4 regions of the Streptomyces sp. NPDC102283 genome follow, and region 3 is predicted to be linked to each of the others. Evidence: riboswitches for the same ligand, from Rfam matches in the RefSeq annotation. Region 3 holds a riboswitch; each other region holds the start of a gene.

Region 1 (4,858 bases), on a different contig from region 3:
CTCCGGCGAAAGGCATCTGATCGACGGGCGCGATGCGGACCGGCGCTCCGGGGCGCGGGGCGTGAATCATTTGGCCGCCGCCGATGTAGAGGCCGACATGGCTGATCCCGGAGTAGAAGAACACCAGGTCGCCGGGGGCCAGTTCGGAGCGGGGGACCCGGGCTCCGGCGTTGATCTGGGTGTAGGTGGTGCGCGGCAGGCTCACGCCCGCCGCCTTCCAGGCCGCCTGGGTCAGGCCCGAGCAGTCGAAGGCGTTCGGGCCCGTCGCGCCCCAGACGTACGGCTTGCCGATCGCGCCGTTTGCGAAGGCGATGGCCCGGGCGGCGCGGGAGTTGGGCGCGGCGACCGGGACGCGGTTGGCGGCGCGGTCGGCGTGGTCCGGGCCGCCGCCGTGCCGGGCGTCGGCGGCGCGTTCGTACGCGGCGCGCTCGTCGGCGGTCAGGGTGTCCAGCAGCCTGCGGGCGTCGGCCAGTTTGGCGCGGATCGCGGTGCGGTGTTCGCGCAGCTCGGCGCGCCGGGCGGCGAGGCGTTCGGTCTCCTGGTCGGCGCGGGCCTTGACGCGGGTGATCCGGGAGACCTGCCGCCGGATGCCGTGCAGCAGGCCGCTCTGCCGGTCGCCCACCCGGTCGAGGTAGGAGGCGCGTTGCAGAAAGGCGTCGGGGTCGGAGGAGAGCGCCAGTCGCAGGGTCGGGTCCAGGGTGCCGCTGCGGTACTGCGCGGTGGCCAGTGAACCGAGGGCGTGCCGGGCGGTGTTGAGGCGGGCGGTGCGGCGGGCTGCCTCGTCGGTCAGGGAGTCGACGGCGCGGGTGGCGGCGGCCGCCTCCTCCTTCGCCCCGTTGTACTTCTCGGTGGCGACCTCGGCGTCGTGGTAGAGCCGGTCGACCTTCACCCGGACCTGCGCGGCGGTGGGGGCCGGTTCGGCGGGGGCCGCGCCCGCTCCGGTGACCGAGCCGGCGGTGGCGGCCCCGGCGAGCGCCAGGGTGGCGGCGGTGCGGGCAGCAGAGCCGGTGAGCGGGCGCTGCTTGGGTTTTCGGTGGGTTGACCTGCGGTGCGCTGCCACGGGGGTGGCATCCTTCCTGTCGGCTGCCCGCCGGGGGATACCGGAGGGTCCGTGAAGGACGCTAATCCTGGTGCGGGGAAAAGAGTCGCCATGACTGCTATTGCCCTGATGTGACGTTTCACCGGCCATGGTTGATCACCGATACTCCCGCACACCTGGGCAACGCGGTCAATTCCTGAGGAGGTGCACGAGGAGGCACACAAGGGGGCACATAAGGAAGGCTTGCCTCACTGAAAGGTAAAACCTTGGCCATGGTTAGGCTCCGGAGCCATGGACGTACTCATCAATGTCTTCGTCGCCCTGCACATCATCGGCATCGCCTCCCTGCTGGGCGGCTTCCTGACGCAGATGAAGGCCATGGGAGCGGGCACCGCCCGCTTCACCCCCGCCATGCTGCACGGCGCGCTGACCATGCTCGTCACCGGCATCGCCCTGGTCGGACTCAACCAGGCCGACGACCAGACCGTGAACAACGTCAAGATCGGCATCAAGCTCGCGCTGCTGGTCGTGATCCTCGCCCTCGTCTACGTCAAGCGGGACGACGAGACGGTGGACAAGGGGGCGTTCGCCGCCGTCGGCGGGCTGACGGCCGCCAACATCTTCATCGCCACGGTCTGGACCTGAGGCTTTCCGGGGGCGGCCGCCGAGAAGCCGTCCCCGACGCGTACTACGCCGGGCGCACGCTCCCGTAGATCGGCATGGAGTAGATCGACTCCTCGCGCACGTTCGCACCCGGCTTCGGGGCGTGGATCATCATCCCGTCGCCCTTGTAGATGCCGACGTGGCTGATGTCGTCGTAGAAGAAGACCAGGTCCCCCGGCTTCAGGTCGGACGTGGCGACCCGGGTCCCGACCTCCACCTGGTCCCAGGTGGTCCGGGGCAGGGTCACGCCCGCCTCCCGCCACGCCGCCTGCGTCAGTCCCGAGCAGTCGTAACTGGAAGGGCCCGACGCGCCCCACACGTACGGCTTCCCGATCTGTGCGCGGGCGAAGGCGAGCACCTTCTCCGCCTTGGCGGCGTAGCCGGTGCCCGTACCGGTGCCCGTACCGTTACCGGAGCCGGGGTCCGTGCCCGTACCGGAACCGGAACCCGTGCCCGAGCCGCCGCCGGACTCCTTCGCGGCCTCCTCGCGGGCCTTCTCCTCGGCCTCGGCCCTCTCCTTCGCCTCGGCGGCCTGCCGGGCGGCCAGCTTCGCCGCCTTCTCCTTCGCCTCGGCCTCCTGTCTGCGCTCCAGCTCCGCCAGCCGCGCCTTCTCCTCGGCGGTCAGCCTCGACAGCAGGCCCCGGGCCTCGGTGAGCCTGGTCTGCACGTCCTTCTTGCTGGAGGCGAGCGTGGCCTGCGTCTCGGTGAGGGTCTCCAGGCTCTTCACCGCCTCCGCGCGCTTCTTCGCCGCCGAGGCCTGCTGCGTACGGAAATCGCTGACGGCCTTCTGCTGCCGCTCCGTCGCCCGGTCCATCATCCGGCTCTGGTCGAAGTACCCCTGCGGGTTCTCCGCCAGGAAGAACGTCGCCATGGGCGTGATGCCGCCACTGCGGTACTGGGCCGCCGCGTAGGAGCCCAGCGCCCGACGCGCCTCGTTGATCTTCTCGGTCCGCTTCGCCACGTCGGAGAGCAGCGTGTCGACCTTCGTCCGCTGGGACGCGGAGGCTGCCTTGGCCCGGTTGTACTCCTGGGTCGCGGTGCCCGCCTGCCGGTACAGGGCGTCGACCTTCTTCTGGACTTCCTCGATGCCGGGCTTCGGCTCCGCGGGCGCGGCCGTGGCGCTCTGCGTGGAGAGCAGCGTCACGGAGGCCAGCGCGACCGTCGTCAGCCCGACGGCGGGGGTGGTGGTGCGCACCTTCGTGCGCGGCTTGCGGTGCGATGCCAAGACCGGCATCTCCTTCCGTGGACCGCCTACCGGGTTAGCTGTCGGGTTCGGACGGAACGGAAGGCTGTCCTACGGTCCGGCTGCGAGGGCACGGACCGATTCACCCCGGTGTCGCGTGTGGGTCCCCGGTTCCGAACCGCCAGGGCGGCAGGACGGATTCGGCAGAGGCGCCCGTCAGGCGTGGTTCGCCTCAGGGAGGTACGGGCCACCTGACCGAGCACGCTAGCCAACCGGCCCCACCGCTGGGAAGGACGATGAGCGATATGCCCGATACATTTTCGTGACCTTTCCGGTTCAGGGCTCCGGCACCCCTTCCGACCGGGCGATCCTTCACGGAACGTCGACGTCCGGTCTCCGTGCGTACGGGTGGCGGCGTGGTGCGAGCGGCCCCTTCTCGCCTTCGGCCGAAGGTTGTCGGTCCGGCCGCCTAGACTCGGGAGGCGATGAGCAGCCTCTTTGACGACAGTTTCCTGACCGGCCTCCAGTCCGCGGAGGACGGCCCCCCGCCGCCCCCCGAGGACCACGCGCCCGAAGCGGTGCCGGAGGGACTCTTCGAGGGCGTCTACGACGCGCCTCCGCCGCCCCGGGACGGGTATTACCGGGACGGTCACCCCCGCCCGGCGATCGACCCCGCCGCGCTGCTCGACGGGCTGAACACCGAGCAGCGCGCCGCCGTCGTGCACGCCGGGTCCCCGCTGCTCATCGTCGCCGGGGCCGGCTCCGGCAAGACCCGGGTCCTCACCCACCGCATCGCCCATCTGCTGGCCGAGCGCGGGACGCATCCCGGGCAGATCCTCGCGATCACCTTCACCAACAAGGCCGCGGGCGAGATGAAGGAGCGCGTCGAGCAGCTCGTCGGCCCCCGCGCCAACGCCATGTGGGTCATGACCTTCCACAGCGCGTGCGTCCGCATCCTGCGCCGCGAGTCGAAGAAGCTCGGCTTCACCTCGTCGTTCTCGATCTACGACGCCGCCGACTCCAAGCGCCTGATGGCCCTGGTCTGCCGCGACCTCGACCTGGACCCGAAGCAGTTCCCGCCGAAGTCCTTCACCGCCAAGGTCTCCAACCTCAAGAACGAGCTCATCGACGAGGAGACCTTCGCCGGGCAGGCCGCGGACGGTTTCGAGAAGACCCTGGCCCAGGCGTACGCGCTCTACCAGGCCCGCCTGCGCGAGGCCAACGCCCTGGACTTCGACGACATCATCATGACGACGGTCCACCTGCTCCAGGCCTTCCCGGACGTCGCCGAGCACTACCGCCGCCGCTTCCGCCACGTCCTCGTCGACGAGTACCAGGACACCAACCACGCCCAGTACACCCTGGTACGGGAGCTGGTCGGCCCGGCCGGGGAGGCCGACGCACCCGCCGAGCTGTGCGTGGTGGGCGACGCGGACCAGTCGATCTACGCCTTCCGGGGCGCGACCATCCGCAACATCCTCCAGTTCGAGGAGGACTACCCGAGCGCCACGACGATCCTGCTGGAGCAGAACTACCGCTCCACACAGACGATCCTCTCCGCCGCCAACGCCGTCATCGAGCGCAACGAGAGCCGCCGCCCCAAGAACCTCTGGACCAACGCCGGCAGCGGCGCCCGCATCACCGGCTACGTCGCCGACACCGAGCACGACGAGGCGCAGTTCGTCGCCGACGAGATCGACCGGCTCACCGACGCGGGCGACGCCAAGGCGGGCGACGTCGCCGTCTTCTACCGGACCAACGCCCAGTCCCGCGTCTTCGAAGAGATCTTCATCCGCGTCGGCCTGCCCTACAAGGTCGTCGGCGGTGTGCGCTTCTACGAGCGCAAGGAGGTCCGCGACGTCCTGGCCTACCTCCGGGTCCTCGCCAACCCCGAGGACACCGTCCCGCTGCGCCGCATCCTCAACGTCCCCAAGCGCGGCATCGGCGACCGCGCCGAAGCGATGATCGACGCC
Region 2 (4,858 bases), on a different contig from region 3:
TCCACGCGCACTGGCTGCGCACCAAGGCGATCGAGAAGCAGCGCACGTCGGTCACCGAAGGCGTCCCCCTCGGCCAGCCCGGCCTGGCCCTCGCAGCGAAGCTCGCGAGCCGCGTCCGTACGGCGGATCTCGATGTCCCCCTCCCCACGGGCGACACCATCGGCTACGAACTCCTGGCCCTCGCCGTCTCCGCCGAGGCGAACGGCACCGACCCGGAGGCCGCCCTGCGCGCCGCCGCCCGCGCCTACCGCGACGCGATCGTGGCGGCGGAGGGCGGGACGAACCGCGCCGGGAAGCTGCGGGAAGACGTCGGTCTGCCGACCGATACCGTCAAGGAGTGAACGACAGCCCCGCCCCACGCACCCCCGAGCCCTCCGCCTGCCCCCACAGCACCGCCCCGAGCGGGGCCGTCCCGGCGGCCCCCGCCCCGGAACTCTTCACCTGGGAGTTCGCCACCGACCCCTACCCGGCCTACGCCTGGCTCCGTGAGCACCGACCGGTGCACCGCACCTCGCTGCCCAGCGGGGTCGAGGCCTGGCTGGTGACGCGGTACGGGGACGCCAAGGAAGCGCTCGCCGACGCGCGGCTCTCCAAGAACCCGGCCAACCACGCCGAGTCGCCGCACGCCAAGGGGAAGACGGGGATCCCGGGGGAGCGCAAGGCGGAGCTGATGACGCATCTGCTCAATATCGACCCGCCGGACCACACCCGGCTGCGCCGGCTCGTGTCCAAGGCGTTCACCCCGCGCCGGGTCGCGGAGTTCGCGCCCCGCGTGCAGGAGTTGACGGACCGGCTCATCGACGACTTCGTGGAGAAGGGGAACGCCGACCTCATCCACGACTTCGCCTTCCCGCTCCCCATCTACGCCATCTGCGACCTGCTCGGCGTCCCCCGCGAGGACCAGGACGACTTCCGGGACTGGGCGGGCATGATGATCCGGCACGGCGGCGGGCCGCGCGGCGGGGTCGCCCGGTCGGTGAAGAAGATGCGCGGCTACCTCGCCGAACTCATCCACCGCAAGAGGGAGAACCCGGGCGACGACCTGATCTCCGGACTGATCCGGGCCAGCGACCACGGCGAGCACCTCACGGAGAACGAGGCGGCGGCCATGGCGTTCATCCTGCTGTTCGCCGGGTTCGAGACGACGGTCAACCTCATCGGCAACGGGACCTACGCGCTGCTGCGCCACCCCGAGCAGCGCGCCCGGCTGGAGGCCTCCCTGGCGGCGGGGGAGGACGCGCTGCTCGCCACCGGCATCGAGGAACTGCTCCGGTTCGACGGGCCGGTCGAGATGGCGACCTGGCGGTACGCCACCGAGGCGCTGACCCTGGGCGGCGAGGAGATCGCCGCCGGGGATCCCGTGCTGGTGGTGCTGGCGGCGGCCGACCGCGACCCGGAGCGGTTCACGGATCCGGACACCCTGGACCTTGCACGGCGTGACAATCAGCACCTCGGATACGGGCACGGCATCCACTACTGCCTGGGAGCGCCGCTGGCCAGGCTGGAGGGCCAGACCGCGCTGGCCACGCTGTTGAGACGCCTTCCTGACCTGCGACTTGCAGGAGAAGCTGGCGATTTGCGCTGGCGTGGCGGGCTCATCATGCGTGGTCTGCGCACTCTTCCGGTCGAGTTCGAACCGGGTAGCCGATCCGAAAAAAGTGACACAGTGTCAACTCTGTGACTTTCACGTGATCTGCGCTGCATCGACTTGTGACACACGTTCGAGTCCCGCTAGGTTCACGGTTCGACGCGTCGGTCGCACCTTGCTCACGCGTCACCTGTGCGCCGAAGCAGACACGGAGTCCGGCACGGAATCCGCTGCGCGGCGCCCAGGTCACTCGCTTGTCAGTCGCACGGAAGGCATACCCATGGGCTCCGCGAACGGCAGACACCGCCGCCCTCGTCAGGCACCCGCCATCATCGTCGCCGCAGGCGTGACGGGATCGGCCATCGCCATCCCGCTGCTCGGCGCAGGCGGCGCGCAGGCCGCCGAGGCCACCACCTGGGACCGGGTCGCCGAGTGCGAGAGCGGCGGCATGTGGAGCGCCGATCTCGGCAACGGCTACTACGGCGGGCTCCAGTTCTCGCAGGAGACCTGGTCGGCGTACGGCGGGACGGCGTTCGCACCCCGCGCCGACCTCGCCAGCCGCTCGCAGCAGATCTCGGTGGCCGAGAAGGTGCTGGACGACCAGGGCCCGAAGGCGTGGCCCAGCTGCGCCGTCATCTCCGGCCTCGCACTGGACGGCGGCCTGCCGGGCGTCGACCCGGGCACCTCGCCGTCCGCGGACCCGTCCGCCGATCCGTCGGCGGACCCCTCGGCCGACCCGACGACCGGCCCGACCGGTGAAGCGGACGCACCCGGCGAAACGGGTGAATCCGGCAAGTCCGGAGAAGCTGATGAATCCGGCAAGGGTGAGAAGGGTGACGAGGCGGACAAGGGTGGCAGTGGTGGCGCGGAGAAGGGGAGTGAGCGCCCCGACTCCTCGGTGACGCCCTCCGTCCCGCCCGCCCCCGACGCCTCGGACCCCTCCACGGTCCCCGACGCCTCGGCGGGCGAGGACGGCAGGGCGGGCAAGCACCGGGGCGCCCCCGCGCCCGAGGAGGCCGACGCGGGCCGGACGGACGGCCCCCGCGAATCCGGCCGGCACGCCTCGCGCGGTGACGGCGACGCGCGGGACGGCGGCGCTGCGGCCTCCGGCGGGTACACGGTGCGGCCCGGCGACAACCTCTGGGCGATCGCCGACGCGCAGGAGATCCCCGGCGGCTGGACCGGCCTGTACGAGGCGAACAAGGGCCTCCTGGGCTCCGACCCGGACCTGATCCTGCCCGGCCAGAACCTGGAACTGGGCCTGGACCGGGATGCGGACAGGAGCGCGGACAAGAGTGCGGACAAGGCGGCGCCGGAGGGTGCCGGGGCGTCCGCCGGGGCGCCCGCCGCCAACTGATCGAATTCGGGAAAACCCCCCGAAAATCGGGGCAGTTAAGAGACCTATGTCCACTTTTGCGTAAGTGAGACATGGGTCTCTTTGCTTCAACTGGCGCTTTTCGTCCGGCCGGTCCGGGCGTATCGCCCCCCACCTGCGGAAACGGCCCGCAGGCCACCGCGAGTTCGGGTTGATTGCCCCCTATGTCCATCTTTGAATGTCGGGGTTGCCTGTGTTTACGGTCGGAACCGCTCGCACCGCGGGCCCCGTCGACCGTCACGCCGAATCCTGCCGTCGGTCGAAGGGAACAGACGCGTAAGCGCCGTAGGCAGGAGCGGGGGACCCAGGTAGGCCGCCGGGTCCGGACGCCTCGTCGAGACCGACGAGGACGTACGGGAACGGCTTGGGGTGAAGTCGCGAGCAGCACCGTGCGACCGGGCAACTCATCAGCCCGAACCCGACAGCTCACCTCGTAGGCGTCGGTGAGGAGATTCGTTCCATGCTGCTGAACAGCAAGGGCAAGCACCGCCGCCCGTCCAAGGCCACCCGCATCGCCACCCTCGCGGGTGTCACCGGCGCCGCCATCGCCGTCCCGCTGATGGGCGCGACCAACGCTTCCGCCGCCTCCGTCGAGACCTGGGACGCCGTCGCCCAGTGCGAGTCCGGTGGCAACTGGTCCATCAACACCGGCAACGGCTACTACGGCGGACTGCAGTTCTCGCAGTCCAGCTGGGCCGCCGCCGGCGGTACGCAGTACGCCTCCCGTGCCGACCTGGCCTCCAAGGACCAGCAGATCGCCACCGCCGAGAAGCTTCTCGACCTGCAGGGCCCGGGCGCCTGGGCCTGCGCTGGCGCCGGCGGCCTCACCAACGACGGTGTGGACCCGGGCGTGAACACCGGCTCCGGCTCCGGCGAGAGCAAGCCCGAGCAGGCCCAGCCCGAGCGCCAGGCCGAGCAGCCCACCACGCGCTCCGAGCAGCGCACCGCTCCGCAGGCCGAGAAGAAGGCCGAGAGCAAGAAGACCGTCACCACCCCGACCGGCGAGAAGGTCCAGAAGGGCGACGGCGAGTACAAGGTCGAGGCCGGCGACACCCTGAGCACCATCGCCGGGGCGGAGGGCGTCAAGGGCGGCTGGAGCAAGCTCTTCGACCTCAACGACGACATCGTCAAGGACGCGGACCTGATCTTCCCGGGCCAGCAGCTCCACCTGAAGTAATCGCCGTCTCTCCTCCCCGGAGGGGAAGCGTCCGGCGGCACTTCCCCTCGCACGGCTTCCCGGCCCGGCGCGCTCGTCCCCCCAGCGCGCCGGGCCGGGTTCTTCGTGGGAGGCGGAGGCCCGTGGACTCGTATTCGTTCACCTCTTGTTGTTACCGCTCAGTAGATTTCTAGAGTTTTGTCCCGTGATGCAGGCCCTTGGGTCCTTTTTCGTCCCAGGAGGCGGGCGGTCGGCTGGCCGACGCGGCCGGGCCCGATAGGCTCGTGCCGCAAGGCCACAGTGACCCTGCACAACCAGTGTCAGATCCCAGAAGGAGATGCCTCGTGCCGTCCATCGACGTCGTCGTAGCCAGGGAAATCCTCGACTCCCGCGGCAACCCCACGGTCGAGGTCGAGGTTGGCCTCGACGACGGCAGCACGGGCCGTGCTGCTGTTCCGTCCGGCGCCTCCACCGGTGCGTTCGAGGCCATTGAGCTTCGCGACGGTGACCCCAACCGCTACATGGGCAAGGGCGTCGAGAAGGCCGTCCTCGCCGTCATCGAGCAGATCGGCCCGGAGCTCGTCGGGTACGACGCCACCGAGCAGCGCCTCATCGACCAGGCGATGTTCGACCTGGACGCCACCGAGAACAAGGCCTCGCTCGGCGCGAACGCCATCCTCGGCGTCTCGCTCGCCGTCGCGCACGCCGCCTCCGAGGCGTCCGACCTGCCGCTCTTCCG
Region 3 (4,858 bases):
TCACCCTCTTCTCCGATGGCGCGAGCACTGCCGTCGCTCCGCCTGCCGTAGCCACACGGTCAGGTGCGGACTTTCCCAAAGATCTCATGCGGAACAGGGCAAAAGCCATGAGGTTCCCTGGGGTCGACGCCCCGGACCCCGGCCGGGGAGCTGATCCGTAATTGGTCGAAGGCGTGCCGGGAATGCCGTAGAGTTGTGTTTACCGACGCGGGGTGGAGCAGCTCGGTAGCTCGCTGGGCTCATAACCCAGAGGTCGCAGGTTCAAATCCTGTCCCCGCTACTGAAGACCCGGGCCCGGCACGCACAGCGTGCCGGGCCCGGGTCGTTTGCGGCGCCGTGCTGGTCAGGCTTGACCTTGACGCAGCGTAAAGATCTAGCGTTTCCGGCATGGAGTGGTCCATTCAGGAAATCGCCCGACAGGCCGGCACCACGAGCCGCACGCTCCGGCACTACGGAGACCTCGGCCTCCTCACGCCGAGCCGGATCGGGAGCAACGGCTACCGCTACTACGACCAGGACGCCCTCGTCCGGCTGCAGCGCATCCTGCTGCTGCGTGAGCTCGGTCTCTCGCTGCCCGCCATCAAGGACGTGCTCGTGGGGCAGCGGGACACCGCGGTGGCGCTGCGGGCGCATCTGCGGCTGCTCGAACAGGAACAGGCGCGCATCGGGCGGCAGATCGCCTCGGTGCGGACCACTCTCCACAAGACGCAGGAGGGGATGGAACTCATGGCCGATGAAGTGTTCGACGGCTTCGACCACACCGCCCACGAGCAGGAGGTCACCGAGCGCTGGGGCCGGGACGCGTACGAGGAGGGCGACCGCTGGTGGCGTTCGCTCGGGGACGAGCGGAAGAAGGCCTTCCAGGACGAGCACGAGGCCATCGCGCGCGCCTGGGGCCGGGCCAGGGAGGCGGGGCTCGCCGCCGACGGGGCGAAGGCGCAGGACCTCGCGCGGCGGCACTGCGCGTGGCTGTCCTCGGCCAAGGAGCCCAGCCGTTCGTACGTGATCGGGCTCGGCGAGATGTATGTCGCCGACCCTCGCTTCGGAAAGAACTACGATCGCTACGGGGACGGCACCGCCGCCTTCGTACGGGACGCACTGACGGTATACGCGGAACACCGGCTCTCCGACTGACCACGGAAGGCCGGACCGCCGTCCGCCTTCCCCCTATTCGGCCGATGCGGAGCAGCCGCTCGGCGCGGCTCCGGGAAGCCTGGGCGGGGCGCTGTACCGTCCGCAGCCGTGGGTGGACCGGGCAGGAGTGCACAGGTGGGGATGGCCGACGAGCGGCGCAGCGGCACGGCGGGGAGTTTCGACGCCGTGGGCCGGGTGGTGTTCGGGTCCCGGGAGGGGCAGCTGACGTCCGACGGGCGGCGCACCGGGCGGTTCGTCCGGATGCTGCCCGCCCTGCTGATCCTCGGCGGGCTGGTGTTCGACTGGCTGGCTCCGCCCAACTTCACGGCGGTTCCGCTGTTCGTCGCGGCCCCGTTGGTCGCCGCGCCGTTCTTCTCGAAGTCCCGGACCGTCCGTACGGGGATCGCCGCGGTCCTCTCCGTCATCGCGATGCGCCTCTCCGACGGGACGTCCACCCAGGTGGTCCCGGTCATCGAGATGATCACCGTGCTCACGGCCTCGGTGCTGGCCCTCGTCATCAACGGCGTCGTACGGCGCGGCAACGAGCAGCTGGCCTCGGCCCGGGTCATCGCGGAGACCGCCATGCGGGCCGTGCTGCCGACCCCGGCCGAGCGGATCGGCGGGCTCCAGGTGGCCGCGCGGTACGAGGCGGCGCAGGCGGACGAGTTCGTGGGCGGTGACCTGTTCGCCGTCGCGGACACCCCGTACGGCGTACGTGTCGTCGTCGGAGACGTACGCGGCAAGGGGCTGGACGCCGTCGAGGCGGTGGCGGTGATCATCGGGGCGTTCCGGGAGGCGGCCGAGCAGGAGCGTTCGCTGGAGGGCGTCGCTCAGCGGCTGGAGCGGGCGCTGGCCCGGGAGGGGACGCGGCGGTACGGGCTGGACGCCATGGAGGGGTTCATCACCGCCGTGCTGGCCGAGATCCCGCCCGGTGCGGCCTCGTTGCGCCTCGTCAACCGCGGTCACCCCGAGCCGATCCTGCTGCACGCGGACGGCGGCCTGGAGGTGCTGGCGCCCTCGGTGCCCGCCATGCCGCTGGGGATGGACCTGGGGGTGTGGCCGGACCGGTCCGACGAGTGGGCGATGCCCGCCGGGGCGACGCTCCTCGCCTTCACGGACGGCCTGTCCGAGGCCCGGGACCCGAACGGGGTCTTCTACGATCCGGCGGCCCGGCTGCGCGGCCGGATCTTCCCGGGACCGGAGGAGTTGCTGTCGGCGCTGACGGACGACGTACGGCTGCACACCGGCGGGCGGACCACGGACGACATGGCGCTCATCGCGGTCGGCCGGCCGGCGGAGGGGCAGCCCGTGCGCCGGACGACGGTGAAGATCGTGGGCCGGGGCGACGACTCCGGGCGGTGACGGGGCGTCGGCGGGCCGCCGGGAGATCAGCGGCAGGGCGGCGGTGGGGCGTCGGCGGGGTGAGGACACGGTGCGTGATCGAAGAGCACCGCTCCGCATAACACTTGACACACCGTCAGAAAAAGTGGTGTGGCTGAGTCGCGGTCAAGTCGCCCGATTGCGCCCGTTTGCCACCCGTACATCCCTGCCGTGTTCGTTAATGATCAACAGGAACAGCTTGGAATAGGGCCCGTCTGTCTATTAACGTTCGATAACGCAGCGCGGTCGTCACAGCCGTCGTCAGAGACGGCGCCGCGCGCGAGCGCCGAATTCCGCAAGGGAACCGGGGAACCACCTACATGGGGTGAATCGGACGCCTGCGTCTCGTGAGAGACGGAGGGGCCCGTAGGAGACCTTCCTGCTCCGAACCCGTCAGCTAACCCGGTAGGCGAGAAGGAAGGAAAGGAGTGCGCCCACGTGGCGTCCAACAAGCCTGCCCCTGAGGCCCCGTCACCCTTCAGTGCCGACACCTTCGGCGACGGGGAGCGCACCTGGGAGGAATGGAACCCCACCGCGGAGTCCATCCGTCCCGTGCGCGGCAAGCACCGCGTGGCCAAGCAGCGTGGTCTCGCCCGTAGCTCCACCGTCCTCGGGGTCGGTGTCATAGCGGCCGTCGGTGCGGGCGGCATGGCCACCGCGCAGGACAAGGCGCCGGTCTCCATCTCTCTTCCCGATTCCATCGTGGACAACCTCCCCGACGCCAAGTCCCTTCCCGGCGTCGGGTCTTTGATGTCCGACGAGGCGGAGGCCGCCCCGGTCGCCGCGTCCGCGCCGCTCACCACCGCCGGCCTCACCAGCGCCGAGGCGGAGCAGGGCACCGACGCCGGCGAGGCGCTGCGCGCCCGGATCCTCCAGCAGGCCGAGCAGCAGCAGGCCAGCGCCGACGCCGAGGCCAAGGCCGCCGCCGAGAAGGCAGCGGCCGAGACCGCCGCCGCCGAGGCCAAGCAGCAGCAGGACGAGGCCGAGGCCGCGGCCGCCGCGAAGAAGAAGGCGGCGGAGGAAGCGGCGAAGAAGAAGGCGGAGGCCGAGCGCCTCGCCAAGCTGGCCGCCAGCTTCTCCCTCCCCACCTCCTCGTACACGATCAGCTCGACCTACGGTCAGTCCGGCGCGATGTGGTCCTCCGGCCAGCACACCGGCCTCGACTTCGCCGGGTCCACCGGTGCGCCGCTCAAGGCCGTGCACAGCGGCACGATCACGTCGGCCGGCTGGTCGGGCTCGTACGGCTACCGCACGGTGCTCCAGCTCGATGACGGCACGGAGATCTGGTACGCCCACCAGTCCTCGATCGACGTCTCGGTCGGCCAGAAGGTCACCACCGGCCAGACCATCGGCCGCATGGGCGCCACCGGCAACGTGACCGGCACCCACCTCCACCTGGAGGTCCGCACCGCGGGCGGTTCCGCGATGGACCCGCTGGCCTGGCTGAACAGCAAGGGCCTGAACGTCTGACCTCCCGGCCCCGCGGCTGACGTCCCTCGTCGCCGCCACGCAACCCCGGCAGCCCTGACGCACACCCCCCGACGTCAGGGCTGCCGGTCTGTCCGGGCACGGCATCGCCCGCCGGGCGACGGAATACCGCACCCGCCCCGGCCCGTTGAACCCGCACATGACTTCCGCGCGCACTCTCGGCTCCTCCGACCTCCAGGTCTTCCCCCTCGCCCTCGGCGGCAACGTCTTCGGGTGGACGGCGGACGAGGACCAGTCCTTCGCCGTCCTGGACGCCTACGTCGCGGCCGGCGGCAACTTCGTCGACACCGCCGACGCGTACTCCGCCTGGGTCGAGGGCAACGAGGGCGGTGAGTCGGAGACCGTCATCGGCAAGTGGCTCGCCTCCCGCTCCAACCGGGCCGACATCGTCGTCGCCACCAAGGCCGGCGCCCATCCCGACCACCGGGGTCTGGCCGCCGGCACCATCAAGGGCGCGGCCGAGGCATCGCTGCGCCGCCTCGGCACCGACCACATCGACCTCTACTACACGCACTTCGACGACGAGACCGTCCCGGTCGAGGAGATCATCACCGCCCTCGACCAGCTGGTGAAGGAGGGCAAGGTGCGTCACATCGCTGCCTCCAACATCAGCCCCGAGCGCCTGCGCGCCTCCCTCGACTTCTCCGAGCGCGAGGGCCTCGCCCGGTACGTCGCCCTCCAGCCGCACTACAACCTGGTCTCCCGCGACACCTACGAGGGCGGTCTCCAGGACACCGCGGCCCGCGCCGGCCTCGCCGCCGTCCCGTACTACGCGCTCGCCTCCGGCTTCCTCACCGGCAAGTACCGCCCCGGTACGACCGTGGAGAGCGCCCGCTCGGCGAAGGCGGGCGGGCAC
Region 4 (4,858 bases), on a different contig from region 3:
AGGGCGCGTACTTCTGGGACGCGGAGGGCAACGACTACCTCGACATGCTCGCCGGGTTCGGCGTCATGGGCCTCGGCCGCCACCATCCCGTCGTCCGCCGGGCCCTGCACGACGTCCTGGACGCGCAACTCGCCGACCTCACCCGCTTCGACTGCCAGCCGCTGCCCGGACTGCTCGCCGAGAAGCTGCTGACCCACAGCCCGCACCTGGACCGCGTCTTCTTCGGGAACAGCGGCACCGAAGCGGTCGAGACGGCGCTGAAATTCGCCCGCTACGCCACCGGGAGGCCCCGGGTCCTCTACTGCGACCACGCCTTCCACGGACTCACCACCGGCTCCCTCTCGGTCAACGGGGAGAGCGGCTTCCGCGACGGCTTCGCGCCCCTGCTGCCGGACACGGCCGTGCCGCTCGGCGACCTGGAAGCGCTGCGCCGCGAGCTGAAGCGGGGCGACGTCGCGGCCCTGGTCGTGGAGCCGATCCAGGGGAAGGGCGTGCACGCCGCGCCGCCCGGCTATCTGCGCGAGGCGCAGGAGCTGCTGCACCGGCACAGGGCTCTCCTGATCGTCGACGAGGTGCAGACGGGTCTCGGCCGGACCGGGGACTTCTACGCCTACCAGCACGAGGAGGGGGTGGAGCCCGATCTGGTGTGCGTCGCCAAGGCGCTCTCCGGCGGCTATGTGCCCGTCGGCGCGACCCTCGGCAAGGACTGGATCTTCCGCAAGGTCTACTCCTCGATGGACCGGGTCCTCGTCCACTCCGCGAGCTTCGGCTCCAACGCCCAGGCGATGGCGGCCGGGCTCGCCGTCCTGACGGTGATGGAGGACGAGGAGACCGTCGCCAACGCCCGGCGCACCGGCGACCTGCTGCGTGAGCGGCTGGCGGCCCTGGTGGACCGTTACGAGCTGCTGCACGAGGTCCGCGGGCGCGGGCTGATGATCGGCATCGAGTTCGGCCGGCCCGCCTCGCTCAAGCTCCGCAGCCGCTGGACCATGCTCCAGGCGGCCCGCAAGGGCCTCTTCGCCCAGATGGTCGTGGTGCCGCTGCTCCGGAAGCACCGCATCCTCACCCAGGTCTCCGGCGACCACCTGGAAGTGATCAAGCTGATCCCGCCGCTGGTCATCGGGGAGGCGGAGGTGGACCGCTTCATGACGGCCTTCACGTCCGTCATGGACGACGCGCACAGCGGCGGCGGGCTGATGTGGGACTTCGGCCGGACGCTGGTCAAACAGGCCGTGGCCAACCGCTGACCGGTCCGGGGCGGGAATTGCCTCTGAGGTAAGTTATTTGCCTCAGAGGAAAGATCCTGGCCCAATGGAGGCATGAACCCTGCGGACGAAGGGGTGCCGGACGAGCTTCCCGGCGTCGCACCCCGACTGCGCGACCTGCGTCGTGACCGCGGTCTCACCCTGGAGACCGCCGCCGGCCGGGCCGGACTCTCCCCGGCACATCTCTCGCGGCTGGAGACCGGCCGCAGGCAGCCCTCGCTGCCGATGCTGCTGGGGCTCGCCCGTATCTACGGTACGACGGTCTCCGAGCTGCTCGGCGAGCAGCCGCCCGAACGGGACGCGATCGTCCGCGGCGGAGGCTTCGAGGGGGCGGAGGCCGACGGCTGGATGTACCGGCAGGCCGGTGGGTCCGGCCGCGCGATGCAGGCGCTGCGGGTGCGCGTTCCGTACGGGGCCCAGGGCGACCTGGTCCGGGTCCATCCCGGCGAGGAGTGGCTGTACGTCCTGGAGGGGCGGCTGCGGATCGGCCTCGGCGACACCGTCCACGACCTCGAACCCGGCGACAGCGCCCACTTCGACTCGCTCACCCCGCACCGGATCGCGGCCGTCGACCGCTGCGGCGCGGAGCTGCTCTTCGTCCACTCCCTGCTGCAGAGCCCCGCCGCCGAGCTGTGCCTCGGCAACGCCCTCCACGCGCGCTGAACCGGCTGCCCCGGCCGGCTCCATCCTTCGCTCCACCGGCCGCGAGGCCGACAGAGAGGACCGTCATGTCCGATTCCGAGCACTACGACCCGCTGGGCCCCGGCCGCCGCCCGAACGAGGACCCGCAGGAGAAGCGGATGCCGCGCGGTGTTGTCATCCGCCTCTTCGCCTACCTGGTGGCCGGCCACGTCATCGCGGGCTTCCTCTACCTGCTCTTCGTGGTGGCCGGGAGCAAGTGACGCGGTCGGACGGACGACCGCCCGCCCCGGACGGATCGCTCGCCGTTCGGGTCAGCCCTGGTCGAGCAGGCGCTCACGCAGCCGCTCCCGGGTCTCGGGGGAGACCTTCAGTCCCTCCGAGAGGTAGCGGTCCGTCGTTCCCCAGTTCTCCTCGATGGTCGCGAAGGCCGCCGCGAGGTAGGCGGGCCGCGCCCCGAAGAGCGGGTCCAGCAGCTCCAGCACCTCGGGCGACATCCCGGTGCCGGACGCCTCGGAGCGCTTCACGGCGTAGCGGCGGTGGAGGTCGTCGGACTTGAGGTAGTCCTCCTCGATCGCCTCCGGCTCGACGCCGACCGCCAGCAGGGCGACCGCGATCGAGAGACCGGCCCGGTCCTTCCCCGCCGCGCAGTGCATCAGGGCGGGGACGCTGTCCTCGGCCAGGGAGTGCAGCACCCGGCTGTGCTCGGCGGTGCGCTCCTCGATCGTCGCGCGATACATCCGGATCATGCGGTCGGCGCCCTTGCCGTTCGCGAGGACCGAGCGCAACTGCTCGATGTTTCCGTCGCTCACCAGCCGCCAGAACTCCGCGCCGTCGGCCGGGTCCGAGAGCGGAATGCTGACATTGCGGACACCGGCCAGCTCGATGTCGTACCCGTCGAGCCGGTGGTCGGCGGAGTGGCGGAAGTCGAAGATCGTGTGCAGCCCGAGCCCGCCGAGGAAGGCCGCGTCCTCGGCGGTGGCGTGGGCCAGGTGGCCGCTCCGGTAGAGCCGCCCGAAGGCGGTGCGCCGCCCGTCCGCGGTGGGGAGCCCGCCCACGTCGCGGAAGTTGCGGACTCCGGTCAGCACGGTCTCTGTCGGCGGGACCTGCGGCACCTGCTGCGTCACGGTCACTCCTGGGGTCTCTGGCGTCGGCGCGGCTCGCCGGCGAGGGCGCTCCCGTGACGATACGACATCGATTAGACGGAAAATCATCACGGTCGCGCGCCCCGGTGCGGGTGTCGAGGCGACCGGTCTGACCTGGCGTCAGAAGCGAGGCAGACCGCATGTCCGTATTGGTGCATTTCGCAGAACATGCCCCGCTAATGGGGGAGATGGGATTCCGGAGGTGAGCGGGATCATATCCGTGACGGTCCGTGGTGAGCGCGCCCCGGGGTATTCCCGTTGCCCGCACGGAAATCCAAGATCCGTAATCCACGGAGTGTGACGGGAATTCCGGAGCGATATTGAATCGATGATTCCGGCGGGCAACCGATGGCTTGTTCCGCTCGTCCTGACTCGTTTACGGTCGCCGCAATCCGGACGGACCGCCTAATCCTGCCGCCGCCCGGAATTCGCACCCACCCACAAACGCGTGGCAGGAGCGGGGGAACCAGGTAAGCCGCCGATCCGGAGCGATCCGGACCGGCTCGGGGTGAAGTCGCCGCAACGCGACAGGGCATCTCCAGCCCGAACCCGACAGCTCACCTCGCAGGCGCCGGAGAGGACCATCCCATGCCCGCAAAGGGTAAGCACCGTCGTTCGAAGTCCGGCCCGATCTCCCGCGGCGTCCTCGTCGCAGGGACCGGCGGCGCCGCACTCGTCCTGCCGCTCATCGGCGCCACCGTGGCGAGCGCCGCGGACCAGGCCGCCCCGGCCGTGAAGCCCGCCGCCGCCTCGGTCGCCGCCGCGCACACCGCCCCGGCCGCCGCCCCCACCGCGTCGAACGCCGCCCCGAAGACGTACGCCGTCGTCTCCGGCGACTACCTGGCGAAGATCGCGGCCGAGCACCAGCTCAAGGGCGGGTGGGAGAAGCTGTACCAGGACAACCGCTCCACCGTCGGCGAGAACCCCGGCCTGATCCACCCGGGCATGAAGCTGACCCTCGGCGCCAAGGGCTCCGCCCCGGCCGAGAAGTCCGCGGCGCCGAAGAAGGCCGAACCGGCGCCGAAGGCCGCCCCGAAGGAGGCCCCGAAGGCGGACACCGTCTCCGCCGACGACTCCGAGGGCTCCGGCAGCCCGTCGCGGACCGGCTCCTCCGAGGCCACCGGCTCCGGCTGGTCCGCCCCGCTGGCCAGTGCCAACGTCACCACCCAGTACCGGGCTTCCGGCGCCAGCTGGTCCAGCGGCTACCACACCGGCTCGGACTTCCAGGCCGCCTCCGGCACCCCCGTACTCGCCATCGGCCCGGGCACCGTGGTCTCGGCCGGCAACAGCGGCTCCTACGGCAACGAGGTCGTCATCCAGCACGAGGACGGCATGTACTCCCAGTACGCCCACCAGTCCTCGCTCAACGTCTCCGTCGGCCAGACCGTCACCGGCGGCCAGCAGATCGGTCTCTCCGGCTCCACCGGCAACTCCACCGGCCCGCACCTGCACTTCGAGGTCCGCACCGGCCCGAGCTACGGCTCGGACGTCGACCCGATCGCGTACCTGCGCCAGCACGGCGTCTCCGTCTGACCGGACACGGCGAGGAGTGATCGAGGGGCGGTGCGCGGCGGCGCACCGCCCCTCCACTTATTCCGGCTTTACCAAAAACTGACCGGGTGGTCTATCTCACCACCCGTCAACCCCGTATTACGGTCGCGTAGGTCACATCGCACGATGCAGGATAAGTGCTTGTGGCAGACGATTCGAGAAACAACCAGCAGCACACCATCGGGTCGTACGCGGCGATTGGCGACAGTTTCACCGAGGGCGTCGGCGACCCCGGCCCCGACGGGACGTATCTCGGCT

Evidence for each region. A riboswitch is a leader RNA that binds a small molecule or an ion and turns the genes downstream of it on or off. The one in region 3 is predicted to bind cyclic di-AMP.
Region 1: linked by a shared signal. The riboswitch ahead of ACIRJT_RS02540 (NlpC/P60 family protein) and the one ahead of ACIRJT_RS24570 (M23 family metallopeptidase) in region 3 are both predicted to bind cyclic di-AMP.
Region 2: linked by a shared signal. The riboswitch ahead of ACIRJT_RS13185 (transglycosylase family protein) and the one ahead of ACIRJT_RS24570 (M23 family metallopeptidase) in region 3 are both predicted to bind cyclic di-AMP.
Region 4: linked by a shared signal. The riboswitch ahead of ACIRJT_RS36110 (peptidoglycan DD-metalloendopeptidase family protein) and the one ahead of ACIRJT_RS24570 (M23 family metallopeptidase) in region 3 are both predicted to bind cyclic di-AMP.

Annotation. Positions count from the first base shown of each region.
Region 1 covers NZ_JBIWLQ010000001.1:506,539-511,396, forward strand. The annotation lists gene ACIRJT_RS02530 (NlpC/P60 family protein) at 1-1,060, opposite strand, end outside; gene ACIRJT_RS02535 (hypothetical protein) at 1,331-1,684, shown strand; gene ACIRJT_RS02540 (NlpC/P60 family protein) at 1,728-2,936, opposite strand; cyclic di-AMP (ydaO/yuaA leader) riboswitch at 2,935-3,101, opposite strand; gene pcrA (DNA helicase PcrA) at 3,371-4,858, shown strand, end outside.
Region 2 covers NZ_JBIWLQ010000005.1:382,380-387,237, forward strand. The annotation lists gene ACIRJT_RS13170 (nucleoside triphosphate pyrophosphohydrolase) at 1-341, shown strand, start outside; gene ACIRJT_RS13175 (cytochrome P450) at 338-1,681, shown strand; gene ACIRJT_RS13180 (transglycosylase family protein) at 1,869-2,945, shown strand; cyclic di-AMP (ydaO/yuaA leader) riboswitch at 3,235-3,418, shown strand; gene ACIRJT_RS13185 (transglycosylase family protein) at 3,424-4,140, shown strand; gene eno (phosphopyruvate hydratase) at 4,464-4,858, shown strand, end outside.
Region 3 covers NZ_JBIWLQ010000012.1:290,976-295,833, forward strand. The annotation lists tRNA gene ACIRJT_RS24555 (tRNA-Met) at 207-280, shown strand; gene ACIRJT_RS24560 (MerR family transcriptional regulator) at 388-1,134, shown strand; gene ACIRJT_RS24565 (PP2C family protein-serine/threonine phosphatase) at 1,276-2,496, shown strand; cyclic di-AMP (ydaO/yuaA leader) riboswitch at 2,789-2,941, shown strand; gene ACIRJT_RS24570 (M23 family metallopeptidase) at 2,953-3,984, shown strand; gene ACIRJT_RS24575 (aldo/keto reductase) at 4,142-4,858, shown strand, end outside.
Region 4 covers NZ_JBIWLQ010000028.1:55,026-59,883, reverse strand. The annotation lists gene ACIRJT_RS36130 (aspartate aminotransferase family protein) at 1-1,247, shown strand, start outside; gene ACIRJT_RS36125 (helix-turn-helix domain-containing protein) at 1,320-1,928, shown strand; gene ACIRJT_RS36120 (DUF6126 family protein) at 1,994-2,167, shown strand; gene ACIRJT_RS36115 (tyrosine-protein phosphatase) at 2,219-3,031, opposite strand; cyclic di-AMP (ydaO/yuaA leader) riboswitch at 3,475-3,633, shown strand; gene ACIRJT_RS36110 (peptidoglycan DD-metalloendopeptidase family protein) at 3,638-4,582, shown strand; gene ACIRJT_RS36105 (SGNH/GDSL hydrolase family protein) at 4,744-4,858, shown strand, end outside.